One region of the Pseudomonas sp. A34-9 genome, then DNA from elsewhere that is predicted to be linked to it. Evidence: predicted binding sites of a transcription regulator. Region 1 holds the regulator's gene; each other region holds the start of a gene.
The links. The regulator FliA, encoded in region 1, starts transcription of late flagellar genes. The targets are predictions, from matches to a motif close to CTAAAGTTTNNNNNNNNNNNGCCGNTAA.
Positions count from the first base shown of each region.

Region 2: a site for FliA is predicted at 2,117-2,144, ahead of P3G59_RS02315 (methyl-accepting chemotaxis protein). Genes of this name have one in related genera too.
Region 3: a site for FliA is predicted at 1,418-1,445, ahead of P3G59_RS01860 (methyl-accepting chemotaxis protein). Genes of this name have one in related genera too.

Region 1 covers NZ_CP119967.1:1,894,824-1,899,459, reverse strand. Annotated here, with positions in the region: gene P3G59_RS08480 (protein phosphatase CheZ) at 1-224, opposite strand, end outside; gene P3G59_RS08475 (chemotaxis response regulator CheY) at 243-614, opposite strand; gene fliA (RNA polymerase sigma factor FliA) at 781-1,521, opposite strand; gene fleN (flagellar synthesis regulator FleN) at 1,518-2,348, opposite strand; gene flhF (flagellar biosynthesis protein FlhF) at 2,465-3,805, opposite strand; gene flhA (flagellar biosynthesis protein FlhA) at 3,817-4,636, opposite strand, start outside.
Region 2 covers NZ_CP119967.1:526,023-530,658, forward strand. Annotated here, with positions in the region: gene P3G59_RS02310 (potassium/proton antiporter) at 1-70, opposite strand, end outside; gene P3G59_RS02315 (methyl-accepting chemotaxis protein) at 433-2,058, opposite strand; gene P3G59_RS02320 (hypothetical protein) at 2,338-2,568, shown strand; gene P3G59_RS02325 (cell division protein ZapA) at 2,565-2,867, shown strand; gene P3G59_RS02330 (methyl-accepting chemotaxis protein) at 2,967-4,636, shown strand, end outside.
Region 3 covers NZ_CP119967.1:423,067-427,702, forward strand. Annotated here, with positions in the region: gene P3G59_RS01860 (methyl-accepting chemotaxis protein) at 1-1,342, opposite strand, end outside; gene P3G59_RS01865 (hypothetical protein) at 1,624-1,878, shown strand; gene P3G59_RS01870 (lipocalin family protein) at 1,909-2,478, shown strand; gene P3G59_RS01875 (formimidoylglutamate deiminase) at 2,600-3,964, opposite strand; gene hutC (histidine utilization repressor) at 4,111-4,636, shown strand, end outside.

The DNA of each region.
Region 1 (4,636 bases):
TGCGGCATGTTCGGGTCGATCTGGAAATTGACGATCGCACTGTGCAGTTCACGTGTGAGCTTGCCGACTTCCTGATACAGGCCACGGTCACGGGTCTGATTGAGCTCATGGATCAGTTGCACAGCGTCGCCGAACCTGCCTTTTTCAAGGCTTTCGACCAGTTCGACCGCGTGTTTTTTCAGGGTCGACTCGAAATCGCCCTGTGAAGATTCGTTATGCTCCATAGCTCCCCCGCGCGTTCATCAGCCGATGCGTTCGAAAATCTTCTCGATTTTGTCTTTCAACGCCTGAGCCGTGAAAGGTTTGACTACGTAGCCGTTTACACCGGCCTGAGCGGCTTCGATGATCTGCTCGCGCTTGGCTTCTGCAGTCACCATCAGTACGGGCAGGTGCTTGAGTTTTTCATCGGCACGTACGTGGCGCAGCAGGTCGATACCGGTCATGCCCGGCATGTTCCAGTCCGTTACCAGAAAGTCGATGCTTCCGCTGTTGAGCACTGGAATGGCAGTCACGCCATCGTCAGCCTCGACGGTGTTGGTGAACCCAAGATCGCGCAGCAGGTTCTTGATGATCCGCCGCATCGTTGAGAAGTCATCAACGATGAGGATTTTCATGTCTTTGTTCAATTCGACCTCCAAGCAGTCTTAAACGCGCCCAGCACCTGGACGCGCCACTTCAATCAATCGGCGCAGCACTCGAAGACTGTCTGGAGCACAACAGAGCAAGACCGGTGCCGTTCATCACCGCACCAGCCTCGTTCGCAGTGTCCCCACACTGCCTTCAGCGCGCTCGCCACTCCCCCAAACGCCCCCGCAAACGGGCCGCGCACTGGCTGTGTAACTGGCTGACCCGCGATTCACTGACGCCAAGGACTTCACCGATCTCCTTGAGGTTCAGCTCTTCGTCGTAGTACAGCGCCAACACCAGTCGCTCACGCTCCGGCAAATTGGCAATCGCGTCCGCCAGCGCTGCCTGGAAACGTTCATCTTCCAGATCGCGTGACGGCTCCATATGAGCACTGGCGCCATCCTCGTGCAGCCCTTCGTGTTCGCCGTCCTGCAACAGGTCGTCGAAACTGAACAGGCGGCTGCCCAAGGTGTCATTCAAAATCCCGTAGTAATCGTCGAGACTCAATTGGAGTTCGGCCGCAACCTCGTGATCTTTAGCATCACGGCCGGTTTTAGCTTCAATTGAGCGAATCGCGTCGCTGACCATACGGGTATTGCGGTGAACCGAGCGTGGCGCCCAATCCCCTTTGCGCACTTCGTCGAGCATCGCGCCGCGGATTCGTATGCCCGCGTACGTTTCGAAACTGGCGCCTTTGCTGGCGTCGTATTTGGTCGAGACTTCGAGCAGGCCGATCATCCCGGCCTGGATCAGGTCTTCGACCTGCACACTCGCCGGCAAGCGTGCCAGCAAGTGATAAGCAATGCGTTTGACCAGTGGCGCGTAACGCTCGATCAGTTCGTACTGCGCGTCACGTGCCGACTTCTTGTAGTAGTTCATACCGCTTGCGGTCATAGCACGGGCCCTGCCGTTTGCTGCACGAGGCGCTCGACAAAAAATTCAAGGTGGCCACGCGGGTTGGCGGGCAGCGGCCAGGTGTCGACCTTCTGCGCGATCGCCTTGAACGCCAGCGCGCACTTGAAACGCGGGAAGGCTTCGTACACCGCACGCTGCTTCTGCACCGCTTTGCGCACGCTTTCGTCGTAAGGCACGGCGCCGACGTATTGTAGGGCCACGTCAAGGAAGCGATCCGTGACCTTGGTCAACTTGGCGAACAGGTTGCGCCCTTCCTGCGGGCTCTGCGCCATGTTGGCCAGCACGCGGAAGCGGTTCATGCCGTAGTCGCGGTTGAGCAGTTTGATCAGCGCATACGCGTCAGTGATCGAGGTCGGCTCATCGCAGACCACCAGCAACACTTCTTGCGCGGCGCGTACGAAACTGACTACCGAGTCACCAATACCCGCAGCGGTGTCGATCACCAGCACGTCGAGATTGTCGCCGATGTCGCTGAAGGCCTGAATCAGGCCGGCGTGTTGCGCCGGGCTCAGGTGGACCATGCTCTGCGTGCCGGACGCGGCCGGGACGATGCGAATGCCACCCGGGCCTTGCAACAGCACGTCACGCAATTCGCACCGGCCTTCGATGACGTCGGCCAGCGTGCGTTTAGGGGTCAGACCCAACAATACGTCGACATTCGCCAGGCCCAGGTCGGCGTCCAGCAGCATGACCCGACGGCCAAGCTCTGCCAGCGCCAGCGACAAGTTCACTGACACATTAGTCTTGCCGACGCCACCTTTGCCGCCGGTCACCGCGATCACCTGTACGGGATGCATGCTGCCCATGTTATTTCTTTACCTTGTCTTGCATAGACGGAGGCCACATTACTGGCTGCGCGTTCACAACCGGAACAATGCATGGCAGACCATCGATGTAGGTACAAAAACTGTTCATGAATACCTCAGCCTACCTGCTTGGTCGGGCTGTGATAGATATCAGCGAACATGTCAGCCATGGCTTCTTCGCTGGGTTCTTCCTGCATTTGCACGCTGACGGCGCGGCTGACCAGTTGATGACGGCGCGGCAGATGCAGATCATCCGGAATCCGTGGGCCATCGGTCAGGTACGCGACCGGCAATTCATGACTGATCGCCAGGCTCAACACTTCGCCAAGGCTGGCCGTTTCATCCAGTTTAGTCAGGATGCAGCCGGCAAGCCCGCAACGCTTGTAACTGTGATAAGCGGCGGTTAGAACCTGTTTCTGGCTGGTGGTTGCCAAGACCAGATAATTTTTTGAGCGAATGCCACGTCCGGCCAGACTTTCGAGCTGCATGCGCAGGGCCGGATCGCTGGCTTGCAGGCCGGCAGTATCGATCAGCACCACGCGCTTGCGCAGCAATGGATCCAGCGCTTGCACCAGCGATTGGCCCGGGTCGACGTGGGTCACCGGCACATTGAGAATGCGCCCCAGCGTCTTCAGTTGTTCCTGCGCGCCGATGCGGAAACTGTCCATGCTCACCAGCGCGACGTTCTGCGCGCCGTATTTCAGCACGTAGCGCGCGGCCAGCTTGGCCAGCGTGGTGGTCTTGCCCATGCCGGCAGGGCCGACCATGGCAATGATACCGCCCTCTTCCAGCGGCTCGACTTCCGGTACGGCAATCATCCGTGCCAGATGCGCGAGCAACATGCGCCAGGCCTGACGCGGTTCTTCAATATCAGTGATCATCGCCAGCAGATCGCGCGACAACGGGCCGGACAGACCGATACGTTGCAGACGACGATACAGATTGGCTTGCGCCGGACGGCTGCCTTGCAGCTGATTCCAGGCCAGGGTGCCGAGCTGGACTTCCATCAGCTCGCGCAGGCTGTTCAATTCAAAGCGCATCGAATCCAGTGCACGCGGATCCACGCCGCCGGAAGACTGCGCAGGGGCCGCAGCCGGGCGCGCTGGCGCGGCATAAGTCGGCTCGGTCAGCGGTTCAGCGGCGGTCAGCGGCAGGCCGGCCGTCAACGGCAGCCCGGCAAAGATCTGGCGATTGCTATTGCCGTCGGCTTCGCCACGCAGGCTCAGTTCGGCCTGAGCGGTGACGATGCGCGACTGGGTCTTGCGCAGCTCGTCTTCGAGCTCCATGTTCGGAACCCGTGGCGCCAGCGCCGACAGTTTGTAATCCAGTGCCGCCGTCAGCTCGACACCGCCGGCAATGCGGCGATTGCCAATGATGGCGGCATCAGCGCCCAGCTCATCACGAACCAGCTTCATGGCCTGACGCATATCGGCGGCAAAGAAACGCTTAACTTGCATAAACCACTACCTCAGCCGTTGGGCCCTACTGTCGCAACGATGGTCACTTGCTTGTTGTCCGGTATTTCCTGGTAGGCCAGCACATGCAGCCCAGGGACTGCGAGGCGGCCAAAGCGCGAGAGCATCGCGCGGATCGGGCCAGCGACCAAAAGGATCACCGGCTGACCTTGCATTTCCTGACGCTGCGCCGCTTCGATGAGCGAACGCTGCAGCTTCTCGGCCATGCTTGGCTCCAGCAGAACACCCTCTTCCGAGCCTTGTCCTGCCTTCTGCAGACTATTGAGCAATATTTGTTCCAACCTTGGCTCCAAGGTGATCACAGGCAGCTCGGACTCAGTGCCTACAATGCTTTGGACGATGGCACGCGATACGCCAACGCGCACCGCAGCCACCAACGCGGCGGTATCTTGACTCTTCGCAGCGTTGTTGGCGATGGCTTCGGCAATGCTGCGGATATCGCGCACCGGCACGTGTTCGGCCAACAGCGCTTGCAGCACTTTGAGCAGTTGCGACAGCGATACCACGCCCGGCACCAGCTCTTCAGCCAGTTTCGGCGAGCTTTTGGCCAGCAATTGCATGAGTTGCTGCACTTCTTCGTGGCCGATCAGCTCGCTGGAGTGCTTGTACAGAATCTGGTTCAAGTGCGTCGCGACCACGGTGCTGGCATCCACCACCGTGTAACCGAGGGATTGTGCCTGCGCACGCTGGCTGATTTCGATCCACACCGCTTCCAGGCCGAAAGCCGGATCTTTGGCGTTGATACCGTTGAGCGTGCCGTAGACCTGGCCCGGGTTGATCGCCAGCTCGCGGTCCGGATAGATCTCGGCTTCG
Region 2 (4,636 bases), 1.4 Mb from region 1:
TGACGAGAATGCTTGCGCCTACCAGCAACGCGCCGATCAAGAACAGGCTGTTGATGGTCGTCGCATTCAAAGGCAGTACTCCAGAAGCGTAAAGACGGGCACAAACTGACCATGCAGTCTGCGTGCCAGCGATTCTAACCTGTTGAAATGTGATGCTGTCAAAAAGCTTTTGCCGAACCCTGCCAGATCGTTCCCACGCTCTGTGTGGGAATGCCTCAATGGACGCTCTGCGTCCGCTTTGGGACGCGGAGCGTCCCGGGCTGCATTCCCACGCAGAGCGTGGGAACGATCAAATTGATCGAGGTGTTTGTGCGAGGTACGCCGACCTGAACGTCCGGAGTCGAACTCAGGTTTGAAAAGCACAGCGATCTGCTCCCTTTCCCCCCTCGCCCCCTTGGGGGAGAGGGCTGGGGTGAGGGGGGGCTTTTGATCTTAAAGGCTAAAGCGCCCAACCATGTTGTTCAGGTCCAGCGCCAATCGCGACAGCTCGTTACTCGCCGCACTGGTCTGATTCGCGCCGGTCGCCGATTGCACCGACAAATCACGAATATTCACCAGATTGCGATCCACTTCCCGCGCCACCTGCGCCTGCTCTTCGGCGGCGCTGGCGATCACCAGGTTGCGCTCGTTGATCTCGACGATGGCGGTGTTGATGGTGTCCAGCGACATGCCGGCACCACGGGCGATGTTCAGGGTCGACTCGGCACGTTCGGTACTGTTGCGCATCGAGTCCACGGCGTGTTCGGTGCCGCTCTGAATGCTGCCGATCATCCGCTCGATTTCGCTGGTCGACTGCTGAGTGCGATGCGCCAGGGCGCGCACTTCGTCCGCCACCACGGCAAAACCACGGCCAGCCTCACCGGCACGCGCCGCTTCAATCGCCGCGTTCAGTGCCAGCAGGTTGGTTTGATCGGCCAGACCACGGATCACGTCCAGCACCTTGCCGATGTCGCGGGATTCATTGGCCAGATCACCGATCAGACTCGCAGTGCTCTGCACATCGGCGCTCATGCGTTCGATGGCGCTGACGGTTTCCTGCACCAGATCACGACCGTCACCGGCCGAGGTGGTGGCGTTCTTCGAGGCTTCCGAAGTGCTCACCGCGTTGCGCGCGACTTCTTCCACAGCGCTGGTCATCTCGTTGACGGCAGTGGCCGCCTGTTCGATTTCGTTGTTCTGCTGAGTCAGGCCGCGCGCGCTTTCGTCGGTCACGCTGTTCAGTTCTTCCGCTGCCGAAGCCAACTGGGTGGCGGAGCCGGAAATACGCTGCAGGGTGTCGCGCAGCTTCGCTTGCATCTTCGCCATGGCCGAGAGCAGGCGCCCGGCTTCATCGGTGCCGTCAACATGGATCGGCTGAGTCAGGTTGCCCTCGGCAATGGTTTCCGCAGCGTCCAGTGCTTTGGAAATCGGCTTGGTGATGCTGACGGTCAGCAGCCAGGCGAAGAGAAGCGTCAGCCCGGTGGCGATCACCAACAACGTGACCACGAGGTTGAAAGACATCGAAAACTGATCGCTCGCGCCTTTATCCGTCTCGGCGATTTGTTGGGTGTTGATCTCCAGCAGGCGCGCCAGGGCTGTGTTCACCGCTTCCGAGTTGCTCAGCAAGTCCGAGTTGAGCATCTGCCGCAGTTCATCGATCTGATTGTTGCGCGACAGGGCTTTCATCCGGTCTTCGAGTTGACGGTACTGACCCAGGAGCTGCACGTACTGGTCATAGGCCGCACGCTCTTGCGGGCCATCGATCAGGGGTTCGTAGGCACGCTGGGCATCGGCGATCTGCCGATTGCGCAACTCGAACAGCTCGATGGTTTTTTGCTGCACGTCTGGTTCGCGGTTGATCAGCAAGCGGTACGACAGCACCCGCAGGCGCAGCGTCAGTTGAGTGAATTCATCGAGGGCCTTGATCGACGGCACGCTTTGAGTCGCGATGTCTTCGCCCGCTGCGCGGATTTTGCTCATCTGATTCAGCGCAAACACGCCGAGAATCAGCATCAGGCCGCCGATCAGGGCAAAGCCGGTAAACGCCCGTGGGGCGATGTTCATATTGCGAAGGGACATGGGGCGGATACCAAGAGAGGGCCGCATCCATGCGGGCGGAGACTGCTGTATGGATGACTTATCGGTCATACGACTAAAGTCTTGAGGCGGTGTGCGTATTTGTCGCAGAGGGTCCTGGGCGACGAAGTGCAGGAACCAGATCGGCAGATCACAGTCTTTTAAACTCGCGAGAAAGCTCGCCCGCCAGGAAAATCAAGGCCTTGCGCCGGTTAAACCCTGGCATCCGTGGTGACTTTTCTTTATCGTACGCGCCCTTTGAAAAACGCTTGGAAGATCAAAATGTTGGAAGCATCCCTCAGCCAATTGGAACAGCTCGTCAGCGACCTGGTGCAACAGAACCAGAGCCTTGCGCAAACCAACCAGACCCTGTCCACGGAACTGGCCCAGGCCAAGGATGAAAACGAAAGCCTGCAACTGAGCTTGATGGAACAGGAAGAAAAGCACGGCGCCACCGCAGCCCGCATTCAAGCCCTGGTTGATCGCGTCAACGCAGGTCCGGTCAGCGCATGAACCACCACACAGCAGGGGTAAAAGTCGTCTCCATTCTCGGGGAGGACTATTCGATCAAGGCACCGGCCGGGGAAGAACAGACCCTGCTGGACGCGGCAATGATGCTCAAGGCCGCTTTGGACGACACCAAAAGGAAATACCCGACGCTGATCGGCGACCGCCTGCTGGTGCTGGCGGCAATGAATCTCTGCTCGCAGCAGATTGAAATGAAGAAGAAGCACAAAGAAGAACTCGACCGTTACCAAGAGCAAGTCAGCGCCACGGTCGACACCATCGCCAAGACCATTAACCAGGGTTGATGGGGTTGCGCACAACCAAAGAATAGATTGTCGATTGGGTTGTATACAATCGGCACGGCTGTTGCATTGTTTCGGCCACTTATTCTTTGGGGGTGCTCCATGCAGTTGTGGCGACGCAGTATTCAATGGCAGCTGATTCTCAGCATGGGCACCGCCCTGCTGGTCAGCATTCTGATTGTGGTTGGCATTTATACCCTGGTGGTCAACCGCCTCGCCCAGAGCTATCTGGTCGAGCAAGCACTGCCGTCGAGCATCGAAGCGACGCGCAACGATATCGAACGGATCCTCATCCAGCCTTTGACTGCCGCGAAAGACATCGCCAGTAACACCATGGTCCGCGACTGGCTCGCCTCGGGTGAAGACAGCAGCAAAACCGCAGGCTTCGCGCAGTATCTGGAAGGCATCCGCGCCGAACACAAGGCCTTCACCGCTTTGATTATCGGCACTGAATCCAATCACTACATTACTGAAAAAGGCCTGGATCGCACCCTCAGTCGATCCAAACCGGCCGATGCATGGTTCTATTCCTTTCTCGACAGCGACCAGCCGCGCACCCTGAATATCGATAACGACGGCGCCACCGGAGAGTTGGCGCTGTTCATTGATTTGAAGGTCGAGCAGGCCGGCAAGGTGGTGGGTGTTGCCGGGCTGGGACTGAGCATGAAAGAACTGTCAGAGCTGATCCACAATTTCAGCTTTGGTGAGCGTGGCAAGGTCTATCTCGTGCGTTCCGACGGTTTGATCCAGGTGCATCCCGAAGCGCAGTTCAGTGGCAAACGCACCTTGGGCGAGCAGATTGGCGCCGACGCCGCGCAAGCGGTCATGGGTCAAAAAGTTGCCACTAATCGTTCATTTCAACGCGACGGCGAAGACTTTCTGGCTTTCAGCCTGCCCCTGCGCGATTTGGGCTGGACGTTGGTGGCCGAAGTGCCGCAGTCGCAGATCTACGCCGAAGCCCGCAAAGCGATGTGGATGAGCGGCGGTATCGGTCTGGCGGTGGCGCTGGTGTGCCTGGCACTGGTGGTGTGGCTGGCCCAAGGATTGGTGCGCCCGATTCGTCAGGTAACAGCGGCGCTGGTAGCGATTGGTAGCGGCGGTGGAGATTTGACCCATCGGTTAGATTCCAGCCGCGCCGATGAGCTGGGCGACCTCGCCCGGGGCTTCAACCGTTTCCTCGACAGTCAGCGCGGGATGATCGGCGAAGTGCTGAACACCAGCGAGCGTCTGCGCACGGCGGTAGGGCAGGTGGCGAAAGTGGTGGAGAACACCGCCGAACGCTCTGGCCGTCAGCAGGAAATGACTGACATGGTCGCGACTGCGGTTCACGAGATGGGCCTGACCGTGCAGGAAATCGCGCAGAACGCCGGCAATGCCGCGCTCGCTTCACAAACCGCACGGGATGAAGCGCTGCAGGCGCGGGAAGTGGTTGGCGGCTCGATCAAGCATATTGAAAGCATGTCCGATGAGATTGGCGTGGCGGCGGGTGCCGTTGGCGAGCTGGCACAGCAAGTGGCGTCGATCGATTCGGTGCTGGCAGTGATTCGCGGCGTGTCCGAGCAGACCAACCTGTTGGCGCTCAATGCCGCCATCGAAGCGGCTCGAGCCGGGGATATGGGGCGCGGCTTTGCGGTTGTCGCCGATGAAGTGCGCACCTTGGCGCGACGGACTCAGGCCTCTACTGACGAAATTCAGCAGATGATCGGCAGCCTCAAGCAAGGTGCGGAAAACGCCGTGTCGTCGATGCGTACCGGGCAAGCCGCAACCGGCAC
Region 3 (4,636 bases), 1.5 Mb from region 1:
CGCACGAATCGCTGATCTTCGCCGACAGCTGCTGCATGGCCTGGATGGTTTTATCCACCACCTGCTGACCGTCGACCGCGAGGCTGCGTGCATCGCTCGAATGCTGCGAGGCGAGGGCGGCGTTCTGGGCGATTTCCTGCGCGGCGGCGCCGAGCTGGTTGATCGCGGCGGCGACGCTGTTGGTGCGGGTGGCTTGCTGATCCGAGTTGTACATCGACGAATTCGACGCTGCGACCACGCGCAGGGCAACTTCGTTGACCTGGCCGGTGGCCGAAGACACTTCACGGATCGAGGTGTGGATACGCTCGACGAAGCGGTTGAACGAAGTGCCCAGCGCGCCGAATTCGTCGTTGCCGTGAATCACCAGACGTTTGGTCAGATCGCCTTCACCTTCGGCGATGTCGTGCATCGCGCGGCCCATGGTCAGCAACGGTTGCATCAGCACGCGGATCAGCATGCCGAGCAGGGCGATGATGATCACCACGGCAATGATCATGGCGATCAGCGCCGAGGTGCGGAATTCGCTGAGCATCGAGAACGCAGTGTCTTTATCGAGCACCAGCGCCACGTACCAGTCGGCCGATGGTACACCGTTGACGTGGGTGAAGGAGATCAACTGCGTCTTGCCGTTGAACTCGACTTCTTTCAGGCCCGGGCTGACTTTCGGCGCGCCGTTCGGGTAGGCCTCGGCGAGGGTCTTGAGTACCAGTTTGCTGTCCGGGTGGATCAGGATCTTGCCGTCGGCACTGACGATGAACGCGTGGCCATGGCCGCCGAAGTTCAGCGAGTTGATGATCGCGCTGACGCTGGTCAGGTCGATGTCGGCGCCGGCAACGCCGAGCATCTGGCCCTGACGCTGCACCGGGGTGGCGACGGTGATCACCAGTTTGCCCGAGGAGGCGGCGATGTACGGTTCGGTGACGATGGTCTGCTGCGCGCTGTTGGCCGCCTTGTACCAGCCGCGTGCGCGTGGATCGTAATCCGGTGCGCGGTTGCCGGCCGGCACCGAGAACATCACGCCGTCGGCGCCACCGAAGTAGCTGAGCTGGAAATTGCCGGTGTAGGCGGGCAGGTCGATGATGCGTTTCAGGCTGGCTGGCGCGTTGCCGTCGACCGCCACTTGCTGCGACAGCGATTGCAGCAATTGAATGCGGCTCTCCAGCCAGGTCTGGATGTTGCTGGTGGTCAGGCTGCCCAGTTCCTGCATCGAGGCTTCGGTGCTGCTGCTCAGGGCTTCGCGCTGTCGATAGTCGTTGAACAAAATGAAACAGGCGAACGCAACGGCCACCACGAGGGCGGCAGCCAACAAAATCTTGTGGCTGAATTTCATGTTTCTGGTCATCGAATGAGCTACCGCGAAGGGGCTGGTCAAGAAAGGGCGGCAATTTGCCACACTCGGGGGCTTTGCGCTGCTCTTATTTCGACCGCGGCGCGCCAAAGATTAGGCGTGTTTTGTGAAATGCGACGAAATGCTCAATAGCCCTACAAAGTGTCTGATTTATCGACAAAAGCCGGACGGGCGGGCTAATAAATAGCCGTCCGGCCACGGAACCAGATGAGGGTTTTCTCTTCTAAGCTTCTGGTTGGCACCATGCCATCCCCCCTCGTTCCAGGAGTTACACCATGTCGCTGCGATCTATCGCCCTTCTGACGTTTTGCGTGCTGCTGGCCGCATGCAGCAAGGTCAATCAGGAAAACTATTCGAAGCTCTCGGCCGGTATGGCCAAGGCCGAAGTCGAAACCCTGCTCGGCAAACCGACTGATTGCTCGGGCGCGCTCGGCATGTCCAGTTGCACCTGGGGCGACAAGAACAGCTTTATCAGCGTGCAGTACGCCGGTGACAAAGTGCTGATGTTTTCCGGCCAAGGCCTGAAGTAAACCGGGGCTTCGCGCCCACGGAGAAGAAAAATGAAGCGGTTATTGCTGATCCTTTTTGCCGGCCTGGTACTGGCCGGCTGCGCCACTTCCGGCGTCGACCCGTTGGCGCCGAAAACTGTCAACAGCGTCAATCTCAAGCGTTATCAGGGCACCTGGTACGAGCTGGCACGCTTGCCGATGTACTTCCAGCGCAATTGCGCGCAGTCCGAAGCCCATTACACCCTCAAGCCTGATGGCAATGTCGCGGTGCTCAATCGCTGCCTGACACCGCAGTGGCAGTGGGAAGAGGTCAAGGGCACGGCTTATCCACAGGTACCGGGCAAGACCGATAAGCTTTGGGTCGAATTCGATACCTGGTTCTCACGCCTGATTCCGGGTGTGGCGAAAGGCGAATACTGGGTGCTGTACGTCAGCGATGACTACAAGACCGCCATCGTCGGCGACCCGAGTCGCAAGTACATGTGGTTGCTGTCGCGCACGCCGACCGTTAACGGTGTGGTGCGTGAAGAGCTGCTGAGCAAGGCGCGTCAGCAGGGCTATGACACCACGCGATTGATCTGGCGGGCGTCGGATCGGCAGATGGCCAAGACTTCGAATTAAACATCGCCGCAAAATCGAAATGTGGGAGCGAGCCTGCTCGCGAAGAGGGCGTGTCAGTTAACGAAAATGTTGGCTGATACACCGCTTTCGCGAGCAGGCTCGCTCCCACATTGGTTATGCGTCAGCCCAGAAGTTCGCGCAGGACTTGGGTGAAGGCGCGATTGCTTTCTTCTTCTCCCGTATGCCGCCCATCGCGCACCACCCACTGGCCATTGACCAGCACATCGCGCACCTGACGATCGCCACCGGCAAATAGCCAGCGATTCAAAATCCCGTCACCGCTGGCTGTCGCCAGATACGGATCGTTGCCATCGAGCACAATCCAGTCGGCCCGCTTGCCGACTTCCAGCGCACCAATCGGCTGCCCCAACGCCTGAGCGCCACCGTCCAGCGCCGCGTCGTACAGCGTGCGGCCAACCATCGGCTGATCCGCGCCATACAAACGGTTACGTCGCTGATCGCGCAGACGCTGACCGTATTCCAGCCAACGCAATTCTTCCACCACGCTGAGCGAGACATGGCTGTCGGAACCGATGCCCATGCGCCCGCCCTGTGCGAGGAAATCCACCGCCGGGAAAATCCCGTCGCCAAGGTTCGCTTCAGTGGTCAGGCACAGGCCGGCGATGGCGCGACTCTTGGCCATCAACGTGACTTCTTCCGGGTTGGCGTGGGTGGCGTGGACCAGGCACCAGCGCTGATCGACCTCGGCATTTTCGTATAGCCATTGCAGCGGCCGCCGACCGCTCCAGCTCAGGCAGTCGTCGACTTCTTTTTGCTGTTCGGCGATGTGGATGTGAATCGGGCATTGTTTGTCGCTGGCCGCCAAGACTTCGCTGATCTGCTGCGGGGTCACCGCGCGCAACGAGTGGAAGCACAGGCCCAGTGATTGCGCCTTTTGCTGCGCCAACATTGGCTGCAAGCGTGACTGCAGATTCAGGTAGTTTTCGGTGCTGTTGATAAAGCGACGCTGGCCATCGTTGGGCGTCTGGCCGCCAAAACCGGAGTGGCTGTAGAGCACTGGCAGCAGGGTCAGACCGATGCCGCTGTCGCTCGCGGCCTGACTGATGCGCAACGCCAGTTCAGCCGGATCGGCGTAGGGCTGACCATTGTTGTCGTGGTGCACGTAGTGAAATTCAGCGACCGAGGTGTAACCGGCCTTGAGCATTTCGATGTACAGCTGACGGGCAATGACGCCGAGCTGATCCGGGCTGATTTTTCCGACGAGCCGATACATCAGATCGCGCCACGTCCAGAAACTGTCGTTCGGATTGCCGGCCACTTCAGCCAGACCTGCCATCGCTCGCTGGAAGGCATGGGAGTGCAAATTGGGCATGCCCGGCAGCAGCGGGCCGCGTAGCCGTTCAGCGCCATCTGCGATGGAATCGGCCTGGATTCGGGTCAGCACGCCCTCGGCGCTGACCTCAAGACGTACATTGTTGGCCCATCCGTTAGGCAGCAGCGCGCGTTCGGCAAAGAAGGCGGACATGGTTCAGCACCCCATCGTGTGTTATTTGTATATACATATACAGACGTTTGCCTGCCCGGTAAACTCCGGCAAGCTAGCCACTTTCATCCAAAGAACAGGGATCAACCGTGCCGACTCCGCCTCCAGTCTCCCCGTTGGCCGCGAACATGGGCGACAGTCCGGCGCCCTTGTACGCCCGCGTCAAACAGATGATCACTCAGCAGATCGACAGCGGAAACTGGCCGCCGCACTACCGCGTGCCGTCCGAGAGCGAGCTGGTCAACCAACTCGGTTTCAGCCGCATGACCATCAACCGCGCCTTGCGCGAGATGACCGCTGACGGTCTGTTGGTGCGCATGCAAGGTGTCGGCACGTTTGTCGCCGAACCGAAGAGCCAATCGGCGCTGTTCGAAGTGCATAACATCGCCGACGAAATTGCCTCCCGTGGCCATCGCCACACCTGCCAGGTGATCACCCTCGAAGAAGAGGCCGCCGGTTCCGAACGTGCGCTGGCGCTGGACATGCGCGAAGGGCAGAAGGTGTTCCACTCGCTGATCGTGCATTACGAAAACGACATTCCGGTGCAAATAGAAGACCGTTTCGTCAACGCGCTGGTCGCCCCGGAATACCTCAAGCAGGACTTCACTCTGCAGACGCCTTACGCCTATCTCAACCAGGTCGCGCCGCTGACTG